One region of the Nonomuraea sp. NPDC005730 genome, then DNA from elsewhere that is predicted to be linked to it. Evidence: predicted binding sites of a transcription regulator. Region 1 holds the regulator's gene; each other region holds the start of a gene.
The links. Region 1 encodes HrcA, which represses chaperone genes, less so after heat shock. Its sites were predicted from a motif close to TTGGCACTCTCNNNNNGAGAGTGCCAA; they were not measured.
Positions count from the first base shown of each region.

Region 2: the regulator HrcA is predicted to act here: its motif matches at 4,632-4,658, upstream of groL (chaperonin GroEL).
Region 3: the regulator HrcA is predicted to act here: its motif matches at 3,480-3,506, upstream of groES (co-chaperone GroES).

Region 1 covers NZ_JBEXYK010000046.1:8,386-15,480, reverse strand. Annotated here, with positions in the region: gene hemW (radical SAM family heme chaperone HemW) at 1-422, shown strand, start outside; gene ABZ444_RS36145 (DUF4870 domain-containing protein) at 415-1,029, opposite strand; gene ABZ444_RS36140 (DUF3097 domain-containing protein) at 1,026-1,835, opposite strand; gene ABZ444_RS36135 (DUF456 domain-containing protein) at 1,853-2,680, opposite strand; gene hrcA (heat-inducible transcriptional repressor HrcA) at 2,837-3,850, shown strand; gene dnaJ (molecular chaperone DnaJ) at 3,862-5,004, shown strand; gene ABZ444_RS36120 (16S rRNA (uracil(1498)-N(3))-methyltransferase) at 5,014-5,739, shown strand; gene ABZ444_RS36115 (hypothetical protein) at 5,758-6,384, opposite strand; gene ABZ444_RS36110 (SigE family RNA polymerase sigma factor) at 6,381-6,893, opposite strand.
Region 2 covers NZ_JBEXYK010000018.1:31,670-38,764, forward strand. Annotated here, with positions in the region: gene ABZ444_RS22210 (hypothetical protein) at 1-164, opposite strand, end outside; gene ABZ444_RS22215 (trehalose-6-phosphate synthase) at 206-1,630, opposite strand; gene ABZ444_RS22220 (RNA polymerase sigma factor) at 1,662-2,216, shown strand; SAM riboswitch class I at 2,296-2,436, shown strand; gene thrC (threonine synthase) at 2,450-3,682, shown strand; gene ABZ444_RS22230 (MoaD/ThiS family protein) at 3,708-3,983, shown strand; gene ABZ444_RS22235 (cold-shock protein) at 4,227-4,427, shown strand; gene groL (chaperonin GroEL) at 4,769-6,397, shown strand; gene ABZ444_RS22245 (hypothetical protein) at 6,550-7,086, shown strand.
Region 3 covers NZ_JBEXYK010000005.1:291,455-298,549, reverse strand. Annotated here, with positions in the region: gene ABZ444_RS10785 (hypothetical protein) at 1-507, opposite strand, end outside; gene ABZ444_RS10780 (class I SAM-dependent methyltransferase) at 703-1,866, opposite strand; gene ABZ444_RS10775 (MarR family transcriptional regulator) at 1,965-2,462, opposite strand; gene ABZ444_RS10770 (NAD-dependent epimerase/dehydratase family protein) at 2,567-3,421, shown strand; gene groES (co-chaperone GroES) at 3,593-3,907, shown strand; gene groL (chaperonin GroEL) at 3,977-5,596, shown strand; gene ABZ444_RS10755 (sigma-70 family RNA polymerase sigma factor) at 6,782-7,095, shown strand, end outside.

The DNA.
Region 1 (7,095 bases):
GCTGGTACGAGGTGTCCAACTGGGCGACCTCCGAGCAGGCCCGCTGCCGGCACAACCTGCTCTACTGGACCGGCGGCGACTGGTGGGCCGCCGGCCCCGGCGCCCACAGCCACGTCGGCGGCACCCGCTGGTGGAACGTCAAGCATCCGGCCGCCTACGCCCAGCGCCTGGCGGCGGGCGCCTCGCCCGCACACGCGCGCGAGGTGCTCACCGGCGACGACCGGGCCGCCGAGCGGCTGATGCTGGAGCTGCGGCTGGTCTCCGGCTACCCGCTCGCCGAGGTCGCCCCCGGCGCGCGCACGTCCGTGGCGAGCGCGCTGGCGCGCGGGCTGCTGGAGCCCGAGCCGTTCAGGGCGGGCCGGATGGTGCTCACCCTCAAGGGGCGGCTGCTGGCCGACGCCCTGATCACCGAGCTCATGTGATCAGGCGGATGGCGAACGGGTAGCGGTAGTTCTCGCCCCGGTTGGTGGCGATGGCCGCCTGCACGTGGAAGATCAGCGACACGATCCACACGATCGGGAACAGCAGCAGGCCGACCAGCACGATCGTCAGCACGCTCGCCACCAGGTAGCCGATGAACATCGTGATCTGGAAGTTCAGGGCCTCGGCGGCCTGGTCCCTGACGTAGGGGGACTCGTCCTTCTTCATCAGGTAGATGATCAGCGGGCCGATCCAGGAGACCAGCAGGCCCAGCAGGTGGGAGAGCATGGCCATCGTGGTGTCGTCGCTGCCGCGGCGCGGGCCGAACCTGCCGGGCACGTACGGCCCGGCGGGGTAGCCGTAGCCCGGCTGCTGCCCGTAGCCCGGGGCCTGGCCGTGGCCGGGGGGCTGGCCGTAGCCCGGCGGCGGGGGCACGTATCGGGGCGGCGAGGACATGGGGCCGGGCTGGCTCGGCGGCTGCCGTCCGTAGTCGGGCTGGGAGCCCGGCTGCTGGCCGTAGCCGAGCTGTGGGCCCGAGCCCTGGTCACGGGGTACGTCGGAAGGCGGGACGTCGGGGGTGGAGTCGTCGGGCGGCGGGTCCTGGCTCATGATGCCTCCGTAACGAAGTCGATCAGTTCCTCGACCCGGCCGAGCAGCTCCGGCTCCAGGTCGGTGTAGGACGAGACGGCGCCCAGAATGCGCCGCCAGGCGTCCGCTGGCTCCATGCGCCAGCCCAGTGCGGCGAGCACGCCCTCCTTCCACGGCACCCCGCGCGGCACGTCGGGCCAGCCCGGGATGCGCAGCACGGACGGTTTGACGGCCTGCCAGATGTCGATGTACGGATGACCCACGACGAGCACGTGCGGCGAGGTGATCCGGGCCGCGATCCGGCTCTCCTTCGACCCCGGCACCAGATGGTCGACCAGCACGCCCAGCCTGCGGCCCGGCTCGGGGGCGAACTCGGCCACGATGGCGGGCAGGTCGTCGACGCCCTCCAGGTACTCGACCACGACCCCCTCGACGCGCAGGTCGTGGCCCCAGATCTTCTCCACGAGCGCGGCGTCGTGCACGCCCTCGACGTAGATCCGGCTCTCCTTGGCGACCCGGGCCCGCAGCCCCTCCACGGCGATGGACCCGGACGCGCTGCGCCTGGGCCCCGCCGGGGCCGCGGCCGCCGGGCGCACCAGCGTCACGGCCCTGCCCTCCAGCAGGAACGCGGCCGGCGCCAGCGGGAACAGACGGCGTTTGCCGAACCGGTCCTCAAGGGTGACGGCCTCCTTGTCGCAGGCCACCACGGCGCCGCAGAAGCCGCTGTCGGCGTCCTCCACGACCAGGTCGAGTTCGGCGGGCACCTTCGGGATCTTGCCCTTGCCCGGCCGCCGCCAATTGCCCGCCAGCACATCACCCTCGTACACACGGGGACCGTAGCAAATCACCCGCTGACCGCAAGGCGCTTACGCGCGCCGCTGCGCCGTACGAGGATGACGACGGTGCCGATGATGCCGATGAGCAGGCCGGCGCCGGGGAACAGGAACAGCGCCGCGACCCCGCCGAACACGCCGCCCGCCGCGGAGAGCACGTCACGGCCCACGCCGAAGCGGGCCGACGACTCCTCCTGCGTGGCGCAGGTCAGCTGGTAGTCGCCCTTGGCGGGGGCGTTGACGGCGAGGATCTCCTGCCAGGTGGTCCCGCCGGCGCTGAGCGTCTGGGTGCCGGAGACCTTGACCAGCCTGGCCTGGGCCGGGCCGCCGGAGATCTCGCACTGGTAGTTGACCCGCGTGTCGGTGGCGATGTAGACGGCCGGGCGCTTGGCGGGGTCGATCGCGACCTTCACGCTTTCGCCCGCCGCGAACGTGGTCGTCGGGGCCATGTCCGTGACGCTGCTCAGCACGCCACCGGCGAACACGACCACGCCCACGACGCCCAGCACGACGGCGACGGCCCACACGAGGGCGATCCACCACAGGCGCGGCTTGATCGCCTTGCCGTCGATCCTGGCCGGGAACTGCGGCTGCTGACCGTACTGGTTGTGGGGGCCGTACTGGTCGGGCTGGCCGTACTGGCCGGGCTGGGCGTACTGGTTCTGCTGGCCGTACTGGGGCGGGGGGCCGTACTGGGCGGGTGGCTGTTGTTGCTGGTAGGGCGGCTGGCCGTGCTGCTGGGGCTGGTACGGCTGCTGACCGTACTGGTTCGGCTGACCGTAGTAGGGACCCTGCCCCTGGGGCGGTCCGTACTGCGGGGGCTGGGAATTGTCGGTCATGCGGCAAGTGTGAGGCCTGTCGCTTGTAAGTCGCTAGCAACAGGATGGGACCTGGTGTTATCGCACCTTGTGGGCGAGAGCCGTACACTTGGCACTCGGGAACACGGAGTGCTAGACCTGTCGTTTCCCTGTTAGGCAGAGGCAGGAGGTGAGCACGTGCTCGACGATCGGAAGCTTGCGGTGCTCCGCGCCATTGTCGAAGACTACGTGTCCACCAACGAACCGGTGGGCTCCAAGGCGCTCGCGGAGCGCCACAACCTCAAGGTCTCCCCGGCAACGGTCAGGAACGACATGGCCGCTCTGGAGGAGGAGGGCTACATCACCCAGCCGCACACCAGTGCGGGCCGCGTGCCGACGGACAAGGGCTACCGCCTGTTCGTCGACCGGCTCTCGCAGGTCAAGCCCCTGTCGGGGGCCGAGCGGCGGGCGATCGAGACCTTCCTCGCCGGCGCGGTCGACCTCGACGACGTGGTCTTCCGCACCGTGCGGCTGCTCGCGCAGCTCACCAGGCAGGTCGCGGTCGTGCAGTACCCGACGCTGACCCGTTCCACGGTCAGGCACGTCGAGCTGGTCCCGCTCCACGACCGGCGGGTCATGCTCGTGCTGATCACCAACACCGGGCGCGTCGAGCAGCGCGTGATCGAGCTGCCCGAGGTGGTGGAGGACGACCGCATCGCCCATCTGCGCGCGGTGCTCAACTCCTGCCTCGACGGCTGCGGGCTGGGCAACGTCCCCGAGCTGGTCGCCGACCTGCCCGAGCGGCTGCCCGCCGAGGACCGGCCCGCCGTGGCCACGATCCTGTCGGTGCTGCTCGAAACCCTCGTCGAACGCCATGACGAGAAGATCGTGTTCGCCGGCGCGGCCAATCTCGCGGGCGCCGACTTCGCCACCGGCCTGCGCGACGTGCTGGAGGCGCTGGAGGAGCAGGTCGTGCTCATGCGGTTGCTCGGCGAGACTTCCACAGACACCCCGTCCGCGCTCACCGTGCGCATCGGCTCGGAAAACCCCTACCTTCGCGGCACGTCCATCGTCGCAACCGGATACGGTTCTGGCGACAACCAACTGGCCCGGCTCGGCGTGCTGGGTCCCACGAGGATGGACTACCCCGTGACGATGGGCGCCGTACGCGCGGTGGCACGCTACGTCAGCCAGATCCTGGCTGCATCTTAAGAGGTCGATAAGTGGCAAACAGCGACTACTACGCCACCCTCGGGGTGCGCCGTGACGCCAGTCAGGACGAGGTCAAGAAGGCCTACCGCCGCCTCGCCCGCGAGCTGCACCCCGACGTGAACCCCGATCCTGAGACCCAGGAGCGGTTCAAGGAGATCACGCAGGCCTACGAGGTGCTGTCCGACCCGAACAAGCGCCAGATGTACGACCTGGGCGGCGACCCCTTCGGTGGCGGCGCGGGTGCGGGCGCGGGCGCCGGCGGCTTCGGCGCGGGTTTCCCCTTCAGCGACATCATGGACGCCTTCTTCGGCACCGCGGGCGGCACCCGCGGGCCGCGCTCGCGCGCCAGGAGGGGCCGCAACGCCACCATCAGGGTCGAGCTCGACCTGCGCGAGACGGCGTTCGGCACCACCCGCGAGCTGGTCGTGGACACCGCCGTGCTGTGCGAGGTGTGCCACGGCGCCGGCGCGGCCCCCGGCACCCACCCCGACGCCTGCGACATGTGCAACGGGCGCGGCGAGATCTCCCAGGTCACCCGCTCGTTCCTGGGCCAGGTCATGACCTCGCGGCCGTGCCCCCAGTGCGGCGGCTTCGGCAGCATCATCCGCCACCCCTGCCAGGAGTGCTCGGGCGACGGCCGGGTGCGCACCCGCCGTACGATCAAGGTCCGCATCCCCGCGGGCGTCGAGGACGGCACCCACATCCAGCTCGCCGGCGAGGGCGAGGTCGGCCCCGGCGGCGGCCCGCCCGGAGACCTCTTCCTGGAGATCGTCGAGCGCGCGCACGAGATCTTCGAGCGGCGCGGCGACGACCTCCACTGCACGGTCCAGATCCCGATGACGGCCGCCGCGCTCGGCACGATCCTCGCCGTCGAGACGCTCGACGGCTCCGAGGAGCTCGACGTGCGCCCCGGCACCCAGTCCGGCCAGGTCATCACCATGTACGGGCGCGGCGTGCAGCGGCTCAACGAGTCCGGCAGGGGCGACCTGCTCATCCACGTCAACGTCGAGACCCCGACCAAGCTCGACCAGACGCAGGAGGACCTGCTGCGCGAGCTGTCCAGGCTGCGCGGCGAGGAGCGGCCGCCGGGCAAGTTCGCCCCGGGGCAGCAGGGTTTTTTTTCCCGCCTGCGTGACGCCTTCAACGGCAGGTGACGATCACCCGTGACCGTCCCCGTGTTCCTCGCCGAGGACCTCGACGGCGCCGAGCTGACGCTCGACGGCCCTGAGGGGCGGCACGCGGCCTCCGTGCGGCGCCTGCGCGCCGGCGAGCGGGTCGACCTGACCAACGGCGCGGGCGACGTCGCCGAGTGCGTGGTGCGCGAGGTGTTCAAGGACCGCCTCGTGCTCGACGTGCTCGCCCGCTACACCGTCGAGCCGCCCGCGCGGCGGCTGGTGGTCGTCCAGGGGCTGCCCAAGGGCGACAGGGGCGAGCTGGCCGTCGAGATGATGACCGAGGTGGGGGTCGACGTGATCGTGCCCTGGGCCGCCTCGCGCAGCATCACGCAGTGGAAGGGCGACAAGATCGCCAAGGCGCTGGGCCGGTGGCGTTCCACGGCCCGCGAGGCCGGCAAGCAGGCGCGCCGGTTCCACCTGCCCGAGGTGGCCGAGCTCGCCTCCACCGCCCAGGTCGAGGGGCTGCTGGCCGACGCGGCGCTGGGGCTCGTGCTGCACGAGGAGGCCGCCGAGCCGCTGTCGAAGGTGGCGCTGCCGCCCGGCGGCGACATCGTCGTCGTCGTGGGGCCCGAGGGCGGCGTCTCGGAGGAGGAGCTGCGCAGGTTCGCCGCGGCCGAGGCGGTGCCCGTGCTGCTCGGGCCCACCGTGCTGCGCACCTCCACGGCGGGGGTGGCGGCGGCGGCCGTGCTGCTCGCGCGTACCGGGCGCTGGTAGGCCCGGCTCAGGGCGCTCTCACGGTGTCGTGTGCGGCACGTCCACCAGCGGGCTGCTCAGGTCGCTCGGGCCGGTGGGCGTGTCGTCCGGCGGGCACTCGTCGGAGGGGCACGAGGTCGGCGTGTCGGTCGTCTCCGGCGGGGTCGGCGTGGGGGTCGGGGTGATCTCGGGGCACTCCTGGTCGCCGGCGGGCTCACCGCTCGGGCAGGGCGTCGAGGACGGCGTCGGCGACGGCGTGGGCTGCCTGGTCGACCTGGCCGCCTCCGAGGGCCGGTGGGTCTCGCTGTGGCTCGGCGGCACGACCACCGCGGGCGGCGGCTCGGCGCTGTGACTGTCGGGCCTGGGCGGCGTGGACAGCCTGGTCGAGGAGTTGCCGGGGGTGGTGGTCGAGTTGTCCACCACCTTGACGGGCGTCTCGAAGATCTGGGAGCGCAGCCCGGGAACGACCATCACGATCGTCCCCGCCACCAGCACGGCGCTGACCGCCGCCGCGCCCGCACGCCACCAGAACAGGTTACGGAGGCCGCGCCGCTCGATGCGGGCGCGGATGATCTGCAGACCTTCCGGCGAGGGCACGACCGCGTCCGCCTCCGCGCGGAGCGCACGGCGCAGGACGTCGCCGTACTCGTCGGGGGGCTGGGTCATGACATCTTCTCCAGGACGGACCGCAACGCGGCCATTCCACGGGCGGTGTGGCTCTTGACCGCGCCCTTGCTGATGCCCATGGCGTGGGCGATCTCAGCTTCGGACAGATCTCCGTAATAACGCAGAACCAGTGCTTCTCTCTGTCGGGTCGGCAGGGCGCGTAACGCCTCGATGACGGCGGAGCGTTCCAGCTCGCCGATCGCGCCGTTCTCGGCGCTCGGGGCGTCCGGCAGGCCCTTGGGTGCGTACTTCTCGACGACCGCGCGGTGACGCAGCACGGAACGGGACCGGTTGACGACAGACTGACGCAGGTAAGCGAGTGCCTTGTCGGGATCGCGCAGTCTGCGCCAGGCGCCGTGAATGGCGACGAACGCGTCCTGCACGACTTCCTCGGCGGTTGCCATGTCACGCACCAGCAACACCGCGAGACGCACCAATGACCGGAAGTGCGCGCTGTAGAGCGCGGTCACGGCCATGTCGGCATCCCACCCGACCGGCACCGCCCCCATCGACCTGTCGGCCAGAAGGGTTTCGGTGGTCACATCAGTGGGACGCGCGGCCTTCCCAGAGGGTTTACTCTCTTCCGGTTCTGAAGGTTTCCCCGGTTCCTTAGGGTGCATTACCCAGTCGTGTTCCTCGCCAGGTGGCGCTCGCCCGACCCTGAATCATCTTTTTTGCTCTGAAGTGTCGCACACTAACCCTAACCGCGCG
Region 2 (7,095 bases), on a different contig from region 1:
CCGTGCAGCCCGGCGACGGTGGCCGTGGTGCGCTGGTCGGCGCGCAGGAGCGGGAGGGCGGCGCTCAGGCCGTACACGAACGTGGCGAACGTGCCGAGCAGGAAGTAGATGAGCCAGGTCGGACGGTCCCGGACGAGTCTGATGGGCACTGAGACCGTCGACACCCGGCAGCCTCCGTCATTGGCAGTGAACCCGACTTCTCATGTTAAAGCAGGGCGTCGAGTTGGGACTCCAGCCACTTGTGCGGCGGCAGCGCGGTGGCCGCCTCGTGCAGCCGGTCGCGGCGCCGCCTGCGTTCGTCCTCGGGCATCACCAGCGCCTCGTGCAGCGCGTCCGCCGTGCCGCTCACGTCGTAGGGGTTGACCACCAGCGCGTACGGCCCCAGCTCGGCCGCCGCCCCCGCCTCGCGCGAGAGCACCAGGGCGCAGCGCGGCGACAGGACCGGCCCCTCCTTGGCGACCAGGTTCATGCCGTCGCGGATGGGGTTGACCAGCAGCACGTCCGCCAGCCGGTAGGCGGCCAGCGAGCGCGGGTAGTCGTCGTTGACGTTGAGGATGACCGGGTCCCAGTCCTCGGTGGCGTACTCGTCCTCGATCTCGCGCGCGCAGCGCTGCACCGACGCGGTGTACTCGCGGTATTCGGGCAGGTCGTGCCGGCTTGGGTAGGCGAAGGCCAGGTGGACCACCTTGCCGTGCCACTCCGGATGGGCGGCCAGGAACTCCCGGTAGGCCAGCAGCCCGCGCACGATGTTCTTGGACAGCTCGGTGCGGTCGATGCGGACGACCAGCCGGCGGCCGGCCACCTGCTCGGCCAGCGCGGCCATGTGCGACTCGACGTCGGGCTCGCAGGCCCGCGCCCACAGCGCCGCGCCGTCCACGCCCAGGCTGTGCACGCCGACGCGGGTCGTCCTGCCCTCGTGGGTGACCGTGCGGGCCGCGCGGTCCACCCGCGCGCCCAGCAGCGCCTCGCAGCAGTCCATGAACGCCGCCGCCCACCGGGCGGTGAGGAAGCCCGCGTGGTCGGCCCCCAGGATGCCGTCGAGCACCTCCCTGGTCACCGCGTCGGGCAGCAGGGAGAAGTACTCGGGAGGCGCCCACGGCGTGTGGCTGAAGTGGGCGATGCGCAGGTCGGGCCGCTCGGCGCGGAGCATCGCCGGGGTGAGCGTCAGGTGGTAGTCCTGGACCATCACGCGCGCGCCGTGCCCGGCCTCCTCGGCCAGCGCCAGCGCGAACGCGCCGTTGTAGTCGCGGTAGGACTCCCACTCGCGCCGGAACTTGGTGCCGAAACTGGGGGAGTTGGGGATGTCGTACAGCAGGTGGTTGACGAACCAGAGGGTCGAGTTGGCCACGGCGTTGTAGGCGCGGTGGAAGGTGGCCGCGGGGATGTCGAGCATCCGCAGGGCGCCCGTGTCGTAGCCGCCGCGGTCGAGCCGGCCCCCCGGGGCCAGGCGCACGGCGCTGCGGTCGCCGTCGGACAGCGCGGCGCACACCCACAGCACGCCGTGCTCCTTGGCCACCCCCGACAGGCCCGAGACGAGGCCGCCACCACCGCGTTTCATGGTCAGCTCACCGTCGTCGTCGACGGTGAAGGAGACCGGCCCGCGGTTGGACGCCACGAGAACGCTGTTCATTTGGGCTCCCTTCGCCCATAGGATCCCAGCTATGGCGCTAGATGAGCTAACCGAGGAACTCGCCCGCTCGGCCGCGGCCGGAGACCATCGCGCGCTCGGCGAGCTCCTGGCCAGGATCGAGCCTGACGTGATGCGCCACTGCGCTCGGATCCTGCCCTATCACCAGGACGCCGAAGAAGCCTCGCAGGACACTCTGCTGGCCGTGGCGCGCAACATCGGCCGGTTCGAGGGGCGGGCCAGGTTCAGCACCTGGCTGCACATCGTGACCGCCAACTGCGCGCGCACCACGTACCGCTCGCTGAAGCGCAGGGCCGCCGAGCAGACGTCGGAGGAGCTGCCGATGCAGAAGCCGGACGCGCGGCGGGTCAGCGTGATCGCCGGCTCGCGGCTCGACCTGCTCGACGCGATGGAGGCGCTGGAGGCCGACAAGCCCGACCTGGCCCAGGCGCTGGTGCTGCGCGACATCGTCCAGCTCGACTACAGCGAGGTGGCCGAGCAGCTCAACATCCCGCTCGGCACGGCCAAGTCCCGCATCCACCAGGCCCGCAAGTACGTGCAGGGAGTCCTCGGGGAGGACTATCGGTGAGACGTGTCCTCTCAAATCGTGAGACGGGCGGTTGTTTCCGCCACTTGAGAAGGTAGAGTCCTTTTCGACAACTGAATATTGCTCATCCAGAGGGGTGGAGGGACCGGCCCTGCGAAGCCCCGGCAACCCTCCCGGCTTGTGCTCGCGACCTGGCGAGGCCGACCGGGACAAGGTGCCAATTCCGGTTCGCGGTCAAGGTGGCCGCGGGCGAAGATGAGGGAAGGCCTCGCTTCATGTCGCTCGACTTTGGTCCTGCCGTCGCTCTGTCCTGCCGCGAGTGCGGCACGCGCTACCCCCTGGGCCCCAGCTTCGCCTGCCTGGAGTGTTTCGGGCCGCTCGAAGCGGCCTACTCCTTCGGCCAGGTGACCCGCGCGGACATCGAGTCCGGCCCCGCCAACATCTGGCGCTACCGCTCCCTGCTCCCCGTCCCCGCCGACGTGGCGAGCAAGCCCAACATGAACCCGGGCTGGACGAAGCTGGTCAAGGCCGGCAACCTCGGCAAGGCGCTCGGCATCCGGTCCCTGCACGTGAAGGACGACTCGGGCAACCCCACCCACTCCTTCAAGGACCGGGTGGTCGCCATCGCCGTCGAGGCGGCCAGGAACTTCGGTTTCCACACGCTCTCCTGCTCCTCCACGGGCAACCTCGCCGGCGCGGTCACCGCCGCCGCCGCGCGGGCCGGCCTCGACGCGTGCGTGTTCATCCCGGCCGACCTCGAGGCGGCCAAGATCGCCATGGCCCGGGTGTTCGGCGGCCGGCTGATCGGCATCGACGGCACGTACGACGAGGTCAACCGGTTCTGTTCCGAGCTGATCGGCGACCCGCTGGGCGAGCAGTGGGGGTTCGTCAACGTCAACCTGCGGCCCTACTACGCCGAGGGGTCCAAGACGCTCGCGTACGAGATCGCCGAGCAGCTCGGCTGGCGGCTGCCCGAGCAGATCGTCATCCCCATCGCCTCCGGCTCCCAGCTCACGAAGATCGACAAGGGGTTCAAGGAGCTGATCACGCTCGGGCTGGTCGAGGACACCCCGTACAAGGTGTTCGGGGCCCAGGCGGCCGGGTGCTCGCCGGTCTCGACGGCGTACAAGGCGGGGCACGACGTGGTCCAGCCGGTCAAGCCGGACACGATCGCCAAGTCGCTGGCCATCGGCAACCCCGCCGACGGGCCGTACGTGCTGGACATCGCCCGGCGTACGGGCGGGGGCGTCGAGGACGTCACCGACCCCGAGATCGTCGCCGCCATCAAGCTCCTGGCCTCCACCGAGGGCATCTTCGCCGAGACCGCGGGCGGCGTCACGGTGGGCGTGCTGAAGAAGCTCGTCGAGACGGGCAGGCTCGACCCCGAGGCCGAGACCGTGGTCCTGAACACCGGCGACGGCCTCAAGACGCTCGACGCGATCAGCGACGACGCGCGGCCCACCGCCGTGATCCGGCCCTCTCTCGACGCGTTCCGCGCGACTGTCTGACAATCCAGGAAAGGCAACAAAAACCATGAGCGTTTCTGTGCGGATTCCCACCATTCTGCGCACTTACACCGGGGGTAACGCCGAGGTGAGTGGCGAAGGGGCGACTCTTCGTGACGTTCTCGCCAAGCTCGACTCCGACTACCCGGGGATCGGCGCGAGAATTCTGGATGAATCGGGCAAGATTCGTCGTTTTGTCAACGTATACGTTGGCGAAGAGGATGTCCGTTTCGTCGAGGGGCTGGACACTCCCGCCCCTGAAGGCGCTCAGATCTCCATCATCCCTGCCGTCGCGGGCGGCTGACCGCCGGACCACCCACTCTTGAAGGCGCCCCTTGTGGGCGCCTTCTTGTTTTAGAACCAAATTCAACCTCGAACGACTCAGCCTTCGATGAAATTAGCGTTTTGTCGGTTGACTCTGTTGCCAAACCCCGTGCCACAGGTATGGTCGAGGGCGATCGTCTGGCTGATTTTCCCAAAAGTCATGCGATTACGGGTCTCGCGAAGGAATGGGCGAGATCTGCGAGCCCAGTAAGAGGAGTCGGAAGTGGCGCAGGGCACCGTCAAGTGGTTCAACGCGGACAAGGGCTACGGCTTCATCGCGGTAGACGGTGGTAAGGATGTATTCGTCCATTACTCAGCGATCATGATGGACGGGTACCGCTCTCTCGAACAGGGACAGCGTGTCGAGTTCGAGATCACGCAGGGCCAGAAGGGGCCGCAGGCGGAGTCCGTCCGCACGGTCTGATTCACCCTCGCTGGTATGCACCAGGCGGGACGTGCGGCAGCGCAGTCCGTACGGCTCGTCACTGTTCCTCCGTCGGCTTCGCACGGCGGGTCGCACCTTTGGGGCGGCTCGCCGTACGAACCGGCGCACCCGATGACCTGCCCGATGAGCTGGGGTGGGGTGCCCGTGGCTTGCACTCGGCAGGGTAGAGTGCTAAACAGTTCGTTGGCACTCTGTGTGGCAGAGTGCCAACAACTCGGATCGAGACGATGGGGTCTGCCGAACGGAGATGCAGGCCTATGCCGTCGCGGGCGTCGGCTCGATCCAGGACACGCCACCCTGCATCTGGGAGGTCTAGCCTTATGGCAGCCAAGATGATCGCGTTTGACGAGGACGCCCGGCGCGGTCTCGAGCGCGGTATGAACCAGCTCGCCGACGCCGTCAAGGTGACCTTGGGCCCCAAGGGGCGCAACGTCGTGCTGGAGAAGAAGTGGGGCGCTCCCACGATCACCAACGACGGTGTCTCCATCGCCAAGGAGATCGAGCTCGAGGACCCGTGGGAGAAGATCGGCGCCGAGCTGGTCAAGGAAGTCGCCAAGAAGACTGACGACGTCGCCGGCGACGGCACCACCACGGCCACCGTGCTCGCCCAGGCTCTGGTGCGCGAAGGTCTGCGCAACGTCGCCGCCGGCGCCAACCCGATGGCCCTGAAGAAGGGCATCGAGGCCGCCGTCGAGCGGGTCAGCGAGGAGCTCTCCAAGCTGGCCAAGGATGTGGAGACCAAGGAGCAGATCGCTTCCACCGCCTCCATCTCCGCCGCCGACCCCGAGATCGGCTCGCTCATCGCCGAGGCGATGGACAAGGTCGGCAAGGAAGGCGTCATCACCGTCGAGGAGAGCAACACCTTCGGTCTCGAGCTGGAGCTCACCGAGGGCATGCGCTTCGACAAGGGCATGACGTCGATGTACTTCGTGACCGACTCCGACCGCATGGAGGCCGTTCTCGAAGACCCGTACATCCTGATCGTCAACAGCAAGGTCTCGGCCAACAAGGACCTGCTGCCGCTGCTCGACAAGGTCGTGCAGTCCGGCAAGCCGCTGCTGATCATCGCCGAGGACGTCGACGGCGAGGCCCTGGCGACCCTGGTGGTCAACAAGATCCGCGGCCTGTTCCGCTCCGTGGCCGTCAAGGCCCCGGGCTTCGGCGACCGCCGCAAGGCCATGCTGGGCGACATCGCGATCCTGACCGGCGGTCAGGTCATCGCCGAGGAGGTCGGCCTCAAGCTCGAGACCGCCACCCTCGACCTGCTCGGCCGCGCCCGCAAGGTCGTGGTGACCAAGGACGAGACCACCATCGTCGACGGCGCCGGTGACGCCGAGGCGATCTCCGGCCGGGTCAACGAGATCCGCGCCGAGATCGAGCGCACCGACTCCGACTACGACCGCGAGAAGCTGCAGGAGCGCCTGGCCAAGCTGGCCGGTGGCGTGGCGGTCATCAAGGCCGGTGCGGCGACCGAGGTCGAGCTCAAGGAGCGCAAGCACCGCATCGAGGACGCCGTGCGCAACGCCAAGGCGGCCGTCGAGGAGGGCATCGTCCCCGGCGGTGGCGTGGCGCTGCTGCAGGCCGGCGCCAAGGCGTTCGACAAGCTCGAGCTCAACGGCGACGAGGCCACCGGCGCGGCGATCGTGAAGAAGGCTCTTGAGGAGCCCCTCAAGCAGATCGCGGTCAACGCCGGCCTCGAGGGCGGCGTCGTCGTGGAGAAGGTGCGCAACCTGACCCCGGGCGAGGGCCTCAACGCCGCTACCGGCGAGTACGTCAACATGTTCGACTCCGGGATCATCGACCCGGCCAAGGTGACGCGCTCCGCGCTGCAGAACGCCGCTTCCATCGCGGCGCTCTTCCTCACCACCGAGGCCGTCATCGCCGAGAAGCCCGAGAAGACCCCTGCTGCTCCGGCCGGCATGCCCGGCGGCGGCGACATGGACTTCTAGGCCTCGCCTGGTCGCTGACGCATCAGAAGGCGGTTCGGATCTCCAAGGATCCGGCCGCCTTTTGTTGTGTCCGGTCCCGTCACGTTTAGTAGTTATTGACTACGGACAGTAACGAAACGAAGTGACGATTCACCGCACAAAGGAGTAGTTACATGAATTCCCGCACCGCGCGCGTTCTCGGGCTCGGAGCCGTCATGGTGGCCGCCGCGGCCGCCATGACGATGCCCGCCCAGGCAGACGACCACGGCTACCTGGACGAGGCCCTGGAGTACGTGGACGTGCCCTACTGCGCGGGCTACCTGGAACTGTACGACCGCGACTACTGCGCCTCGCCGTCGAGGTGGACGTCGTCGGACGAGCGCGGGGAGATGTCGGAGGAGGGCGAGGACAGGTCGTCGGAGGAAGGCGAGGACAGGTCGTCGGAGGAGGCCGACGACAGGTCCGGCGAGCGCCAGGACGCCTCGGACGAAGGCGCGGACATGTCGGGCGAGCGCCAGGACGCCTCGGACGAAGGCGCGGACATGTCGGGCGAGCGTCAGGACGCCTCGGACGAAGGCGCCGACATGTCCGGCGAGCGCGAGGACGCCTCGGACGCCTTCGAGGGTCAGACGGCCGGCGAGAGCGAGGACCTGTCGTCCAACGCGCCCGGGGACATCACGTTCTCGGACGAACTGGTGCAGGGCGACTGAACCCCGTCT
Region 3 (7,095 bases), on a different contig from region 1:
CTGCGTCAGCTTGGCGGCGAAGTCGGACATGTTCTGGGTGATGCCGTCGGTGGTGTCGAGCACCGACTGCAGGCGGTTGAGCGCCTCGTCGACGGCCTCGCCCACGGTGCCCAGGTCCGCCCACAGGCTCGGCAGCTCGGCCACCGGCGCGACCCGCGCGTCGACGTGGCCGATCTTCTCCCCGACGGCGTCGACGTGGTCGCGCACGGCCTCGACGTGCTGGGCCAGGCCCTCCGCCCACATCGGCGGCTTGGCGGTGATGTCGTCGAGCCGCCCGCTCACCGCCTCGAGGGTGCCGCTCAGGCCGCCGAGCTCGCGTTCGCGTACCTCGCGCAGCAGCCACTCCATGCCTTCAAGACGCTGGCGGATCTCGTCGAGCACGGCTCCCTGGGTGCGCTGCTCGTAGACATGGTCCTGGGCGGCGCGCGCGAGGAGGTCTCGCATCCTCTCGGAGATGGCGGACTGGCCGCCTGCCTGAAGAAGGGTGGTGTGGTTGGAATGGTCCACCGAAAGGCTCCTTCGCTCGCCGACGGTCTGCCGCGCAGCGGTGGGATAGGTCCGGTTTGCAGATGAAAAGGCGAGTACGCGGGTTACCGCATAAGGGGGAGAACTCCCGCCCGTCCACCTTAGCCTTTCGATCAAGGTCAGGCAGCGTCGAAGTGAAAGATCGTATTTAGCGGAAGAATGACCGCTTTGGATTGTTCAGGCAGGTGGGATGGGGTTGCAGATGATAACTGAAGGCTTATCGAGAATGCGGGTCAGGATGATGACGACCGAGTTCTCGCCGGAAAGCCGGAGATCGGCGCGCAGGCGTTCGATGTCGATCGCGGACGCACGTTTCTTGATGGTGACATTCCCGATCCGTCGTTCACGGAGAGCCGCGCGGAGCTTTTTCAGCGAGAACGGCATGACCTCGTCCACCTCGTACCCGGAGGCCCAGGGGGTGTGCCTGGGCTCGTCGGCGGTGATGTAGGCGATCATGGGGTCGGGCAGGCGTCCGCCGATCATCTCGGCCACCTCGCCCACGAGGTGCGCCCGGATCGCGGCGCCGTCGGGCTCGTAGACGTAGCGGCCCACCGGGCCGACGGCGGCCTGGGCCCCGGTGGCGGCCAGGGTGTGGCCGGCGGGCAGCAGGGTGGCGCGCCGGGCGGGGCCGGTGTGGGGGCCGGTCCAGAGGGTGGCTTCTTTGACCTCGCCCTTGTAGGAGACCCATTCGGCCTCCGCGCCCTCGGGGATGAACTCGTACGGGATGCCGGGGGCGACCTTCAGGCAGGCCCGCGGCGCCCGTGCGACCAGGTCGAGCACGACCGGCCAGGGCGGCGAGTAGGCCATGGGGTCGAACGTACGGCCCTTGCCGCTGCGCCGGGCCGGGTCGGCGAACAGCGCGTCGTACTCCTCGGGCCGGACCCCCGCCGCGTCGCCCACGCGCACCCGCACCCGGTCGGCCAGCCCGAGCGCGTCGGCGTTGGCGCTCGCCACGGCGACGGTCAGCGGGTCGAGATCGACGGCGTCGACGGCGCAGCCGGCGCGGGCCAGCGCGAGGAGGTCGCCGCCGACGCCGCAGCAGGCGTCGATCACCCGCCCGCCGCCCATGCGCCGGGCGCGGTGGTCGGCGACCTCCCGGCGGGTGGACTGCTCCAGGCCGTGCGGGGTGAAGTACATGACCGCGGCGTCCGCGCCGAACTTCGCCGCGGCGCGCTGGCGCAGCGCCGCCTGCGTGAGCGCGGCGGAGGTGAGCGCCGCGTCGTAGGTGCGGCGCAGCCTGGTCGCCGCCGCGACCGGATCGGTCCCGGCCAGCTCCGCGGCCTCGGCGAGCGCCCGCTGCCCGCGCGGGGTCAGCAGCTCGCCGAAGGCGTCGAGATCCATGTACGCACTCCGCTCACAACTCAGGATCGCTCACGAATGGGGGCCGCTCACAACCGGGGGCCACTCGCGATTCGGGACCGCTCGCGATTCGGGATCGCTCACAGGGAGGTGTCGCCCAGGGACACCAGCAGGCCGCGCAGCAGCCCGGCCAGGGCCTCGCGCTCGGCCTCGGACAGCCCGGCGAGCAGCCGCTCCTCGTTGGCGGCGTGCAGGACGAGCATCTCGTCGGCGACCCTCCTGCCCTCGTCGGTGAGGGCGACCAGCGTCATGCGCCGGTTGTGCGGCGCCGGCCAGCGGTGGACCAGGCCTCGCCGGACCAGGTGGTCCATCCGGTTGGTGAGCGCCCCAGGGCTGACCATGGCCGAGGTGGACAGGTCCTTCATGCACATGGTGGCGTCGGCGCCGCTGCGCAGCAGCGTGGCCAGCATGTCGAACTCCCACGCCTCCAGCCCGTGCTCGGCCAGGAAGTCCTTGACCCCGCGCTCCAGCAGGCGCGAGGCGCGCGAGACCCGGCCGATCACGCCCATCGGGGACACGTCGACGTCGGGCCGTGTCCGCGCCCACTGTCCGAGAATCACGTCCACCGCGTCATCCACGGGGCTCACCCTACCAAAGCTTCGACGTTGAAATGTTCTGGATCGTGCGGTACTGTCCTCAACGTCGAAATGTTCAACGTAGAAATTTTCGAGGTAGGATCATCATGAAGGTGCTGGTGCTGGGCGCGACGGGGTACATCGGCGGCGCGGTGGTCGAGCGGCTGGCCGAGCAGGGGCACGAGGTGGCCGTCCTGGTGCGGCCCGCCGCCGACGGGTCCCGGCGCGTGCCGGGCGTGGCCGACGAGCGTCACGGAGACCTGGCCGACGTCGCGGGGCTGGCCGCCGCGATCACCCCGGACATCGACGCGATCGTGGTCGCCGCCCAGCTCGGCGGCGACAAGGAGGCCGACCTCGCCGCGATCGGCGTGCTCGCCGCGTCGGGCCGGAAGGTGGTCTTCACCAGCGGCGTGTGGGTGCTGGGCGCCACGGCCGACGGGCACGAGGACAGCCCGGCCGACCCGATTCCGCTCGTGGCGTACCGGCACGAGATCGAGCAGCTGGTCATCGACGGCGGCGGCTCGGTGATCCGGCCCGGCGTCGTCCACGGGCGCGGCGGCGGCATCCCCGCCCTGATGCGCGCGCAGGCCGCCGAGCGCGGCGCCGGCGTGTACGTCACCGCCGGCGGCGAGCCGCACACCTGGACGTTCGTGCACGTCGACGACCTGGCCGAGCTCGTCGTGGCCGTCCTGGAGAGGGGCGGCGCCCGCGTCTACCACGGCATCAGCGAGGAGGCCGTGCCGGTCGCCGAGGTGGCCGAGGCGGCGGCCCGGTCCGCGGGCGTCAAGCCGCAGGCAGAGCCCTGGCCGCTGGCCGAGGCGGCGCAGGTGCTGGGGGCGGGCTTCGCCGAGGCCCTGGCGCTCGGCCAGCGCATCAGCGCGACACGCACGCGCGCCGAGCTCGGTTGGAACCCCTCCCGGCCCGGTGTCGTCGCCGATCTGACCGAGGGCTCCTACGTCTGATCGCTCTGAGCAGACGCGTTCGTGTTGACTGTCAAGGCCCTCTTGCATATGTTTCCTGTTGGCACTCTCACCTTGAGAGTGCCAACGTGCGACGAGGCAGGTCTGACACCCGCGACGGCAGGCCCCGCTGGTCGCCTCTTCTAGATCATTCAAATCTGAAGGGGAGGTCCGATCGTGACGACCGCCACCAAGGTTCCCGTTAAGCCGCTCGGCGACCGCATCGTGGTTCAGCCGCTTGAGGCAGAGCAGACCACCGCTTCCGGTCTGGTCATCCCGGACACCGCCAAGGAGAAGCCGCAGGAGGGCAAGGTCCTCGCGGTGGGCCCCGGCAACTGGGATGAGGACGGCGACAAGCGTATTCCGCTCGACGTCTCCGAGGGCGATGTCGTCCTCTACAGCAAGTACGGCGGCACCGAGGTCAAGTACGGCGGCGAGGAGTACCTCGTGCTCTCCGCCCGCGACGTTCTCGCGATCATCGAGAAGTAAGTCGGTTGTGTCGAGCCCCGGGCGCTCTTGAGGGCCCGGGGCTTTCGACGCCAGGAGAGGACTTTCAGCATGGCGAAGATCCTGCAGTTCGACGAGGACGCCCGTCGCGCGCTTGAGCGCGGTGTCAACGCCCTCGCGGACGCCGTGAAGGTAACCCTCGGCCCGCGTGGCCGTAACGTCGTCATCGACAAGAAGTTCGGTGCGCCGACGATCACGAACGACGGTGTGACCATCGCTCGTGAGATCGAGCTGGAGGAGCGCTACGAGAACCTCGGCGCCCAGCTCGCCAAGGAAGTTGCCACCAAGACCAACGACATCGCGGGCGACGGCACCACCACCGCCACCGTGCTGGCCCAGGCGATGGTCCGCGAGGGCCTGCGCAACGTGGCCGCCGGCGCCTCGCCGCTGTCGCTCAAACGTGGCATCGACAAGGCCGCCAAGGAGATCAGCGACCGGCTGCTGGCCAGCGCGCGCGAGGTGGGCGACAAGAAGGAGATCGCCAACGTCGCCACCATCTCCGCCCAGGACGCCAAGATCGGCGAGCTGATCGCCGAGGCGTTCGACAAGGTGGGCAAGGACGGTGTCCTCACCGTCGAAGAGTCCAACGCCATGGGCATGGAGCTCGAGTTCACCGAGGGCATGCAGTTCGACAAGGGTTACCTGTCGGCCTACATGGTGACCGACCCCGAGCGCATGGAGTCCGTCCTGGAGGACGCGTACATCCTGCTCACCCAGGGCAAGATCTCCTCCATCGCCGACTTCCTGCCGCTGCTGGAGAAGATCGCCCAGACCAAGAAGCCGCTGCTCGTGGTCGCCGAGGACGTCGAGGGCGAGGCCCTGGCCGTCCTGGTCACCAACAAGATCCGCGGCACCTTCACCTCCGTGGCCGTCAAGGCCCCGGGCTTCGGTGACCGCCGCAAGGCGATGCTCCAGGACATGGCGATCCTCACCGGCGGCCAGGTCGTCAGCGAAGAGGTCGGCCTCAAGCTGGAGCACGTCGGCCTCGAGGTGCTCGGCACCGCCCGCCGCGTCGTCGTCACCAAGGACGCCACGACCATCGTCGACGGCGCCGGCGACCAGCAGGCGATCGAGGACCGCGTCAAGGAGATCAAGATTGCCATCGAGCAGTCCGACTCCGACTGGGACCGCGAGAAGCTGCAGGAGCGTCTGGCCAAGCTCGCCGGCGGTGTGTGCGTGCTGCGTGTCGGCGCCGCCACCGAGGTGGAGCTGAAGGAGAAGAAGCACCGCCTCGAGGACGCGATCTCCGCGACCCGCGCCGCGATCGAGGAGGGCATCGTCTCCGGCGGTGGCTCGGCCCTCATCCACGTGGGCAAGGAGCTCGACGACCTCGGCCTGACCGGCGACGAGGCCACCGGTGTCGGCGTCGTGCGCCGCGCGCTGGTCGAGCCGGCCCGCTGGATCGCCGAGAACGCCGGCCTGGAGGGCTACGTGGTGACCCACAAGGTCGCCGAGCTGCCCGCCGGCCAGGGCTTCAACGCCGCCACCGGCGAGTACGTCGACCTGATCGCCCAGGGTGTCATCGACCCCGTCAAGGTGACCCGGTCCGCGGTGCAGAACGCGGCTTCGATCGCGGGCATGCTCCTGACGACCGAGGCGCTCGTGGTGGACAAGCCCGAGGAGGAGGCTCCGGCCGCCGGCCAGGGCCACGGCCACGGTCACGGCCACTGACCCGCCTGTTTCCCCCGCGCCCGTACGGCCCGCACCGGTTCCCTCCGGCGCGGGCCGTCGGCTTTCCGCGGCCCGTCTCCGGAGCGTCCGGTGGGGGCCGTCGGCCTCCGCAGCCCGTTCCCGGCCTTCGCTGGTACGGGCTGTTGGCTTTCCGCGGCCCGTTCCTGGCCTCGCTGGTGGGCGTTGTCGGTTCCTGATGGCCCGTCCCGGCTTCTTCGGTGGTGGGCGTTGGTCTTCCGCGGTCTGTTCCTGGCTTCGCTGGTGGGGGCTGTCGGCTCTTGATGGCCCGTCCCGGCCCCTTCAGTGGGGCCGTTGGTTTTCCTCGGTTCGTTCCTGGCCTCAGCGATGTGGGCTGTCGGCCTTCCTCGGCTCGTTCCTGGCTTTGCTGGTGCGGGCCGTCGGTCCTTGACGGCCCGTTCCCTGTGCGTCCGGTGGGGGCCGTTGGCTGTCCGTGGTCCGTTCCTGGTCTCGGCGATGTGGGCTGTCGGCTCTTGATGGCCTGTCCTGGCCCATCCGGTGGGTCGTTGGCTGTGCGCGGCCGTTCCCTGCGCGTCCGGTGAGTGCCGTTGGCTTTCGTCGGTCCGTTCCTGGTCTCGGCGATGGGGCGGTCGGCCTTCTTCGGTTCGTTCGTGGCTTCGCTGGTGCGGGATGTCGGCTCTTGACGGCCCGGTCCCTGGGCGTCCGGGGGACCGTCGGCTTTTCTTGGTCCGTCCGGTGCGGGCCGTTGGCCCTTCTTGGTCTCGCCTCTGGGGGCTGTCGCCTCTCGATGGCACGTTCCGGCCCCTTCGGTGGGGGCGTCGGCTCTCCAAGGGCCGTTTCGGCGTGGCCGGTGCGGGGGCGGTTGGGTTTCCGGGGGCCGGGCCCAGGGTGGTGGGCCGGGCGCAGCGGTGTGTGGACGGGGGCTGGTGGGGTTCCGGGGGTGTGAAAATGTGGCTGGGGCTCTTGGGGGCGGAGGGAGTCGGAGCGGGGGAAAATGGGGGAAGAGGTGGATTATTGGAGTAAACCGGCAGTGCCGGTTAAGCGTCGGGGTCTGGCAATTGTCGCGCATTTCGGCTTATGGGGTGAAACATTATGTCAGCTTATAAGGCTTAGTGTGGTCGACTGATTACTGCTAGTTATCGTCGCTTCAATGTGACCAATCCGTAGCCGTTCGCCATGGGGACAGGCCCGATCAGTGCGGGCATCATGCCTATCGTGAGCGAGGGAAGCGTCGCCGACGCCAAAATTGGGGTAAGGCTCGCGTCGAGACTTCCGGCACGGACGGATGACTCCGACCTTAGGGAACTGACGAGCCTCGCCGTGCAGGGAGATCGCAGTGCGATCGAATCCCTGCTCGGGGAGTTGCGTCCCATGGTGGTGCGGTATTGCCGCGCCAGGCTGGGCAGGGTTTCAGGGCAATATCACATTGCCGATGACGTAGCCCAGGAGGTGTGCATCGCGGTGTTGTCCGCGCTGCCGCGATACCGGGACATGGGGCGGCCTTTCGCGTCCTTCGTGTT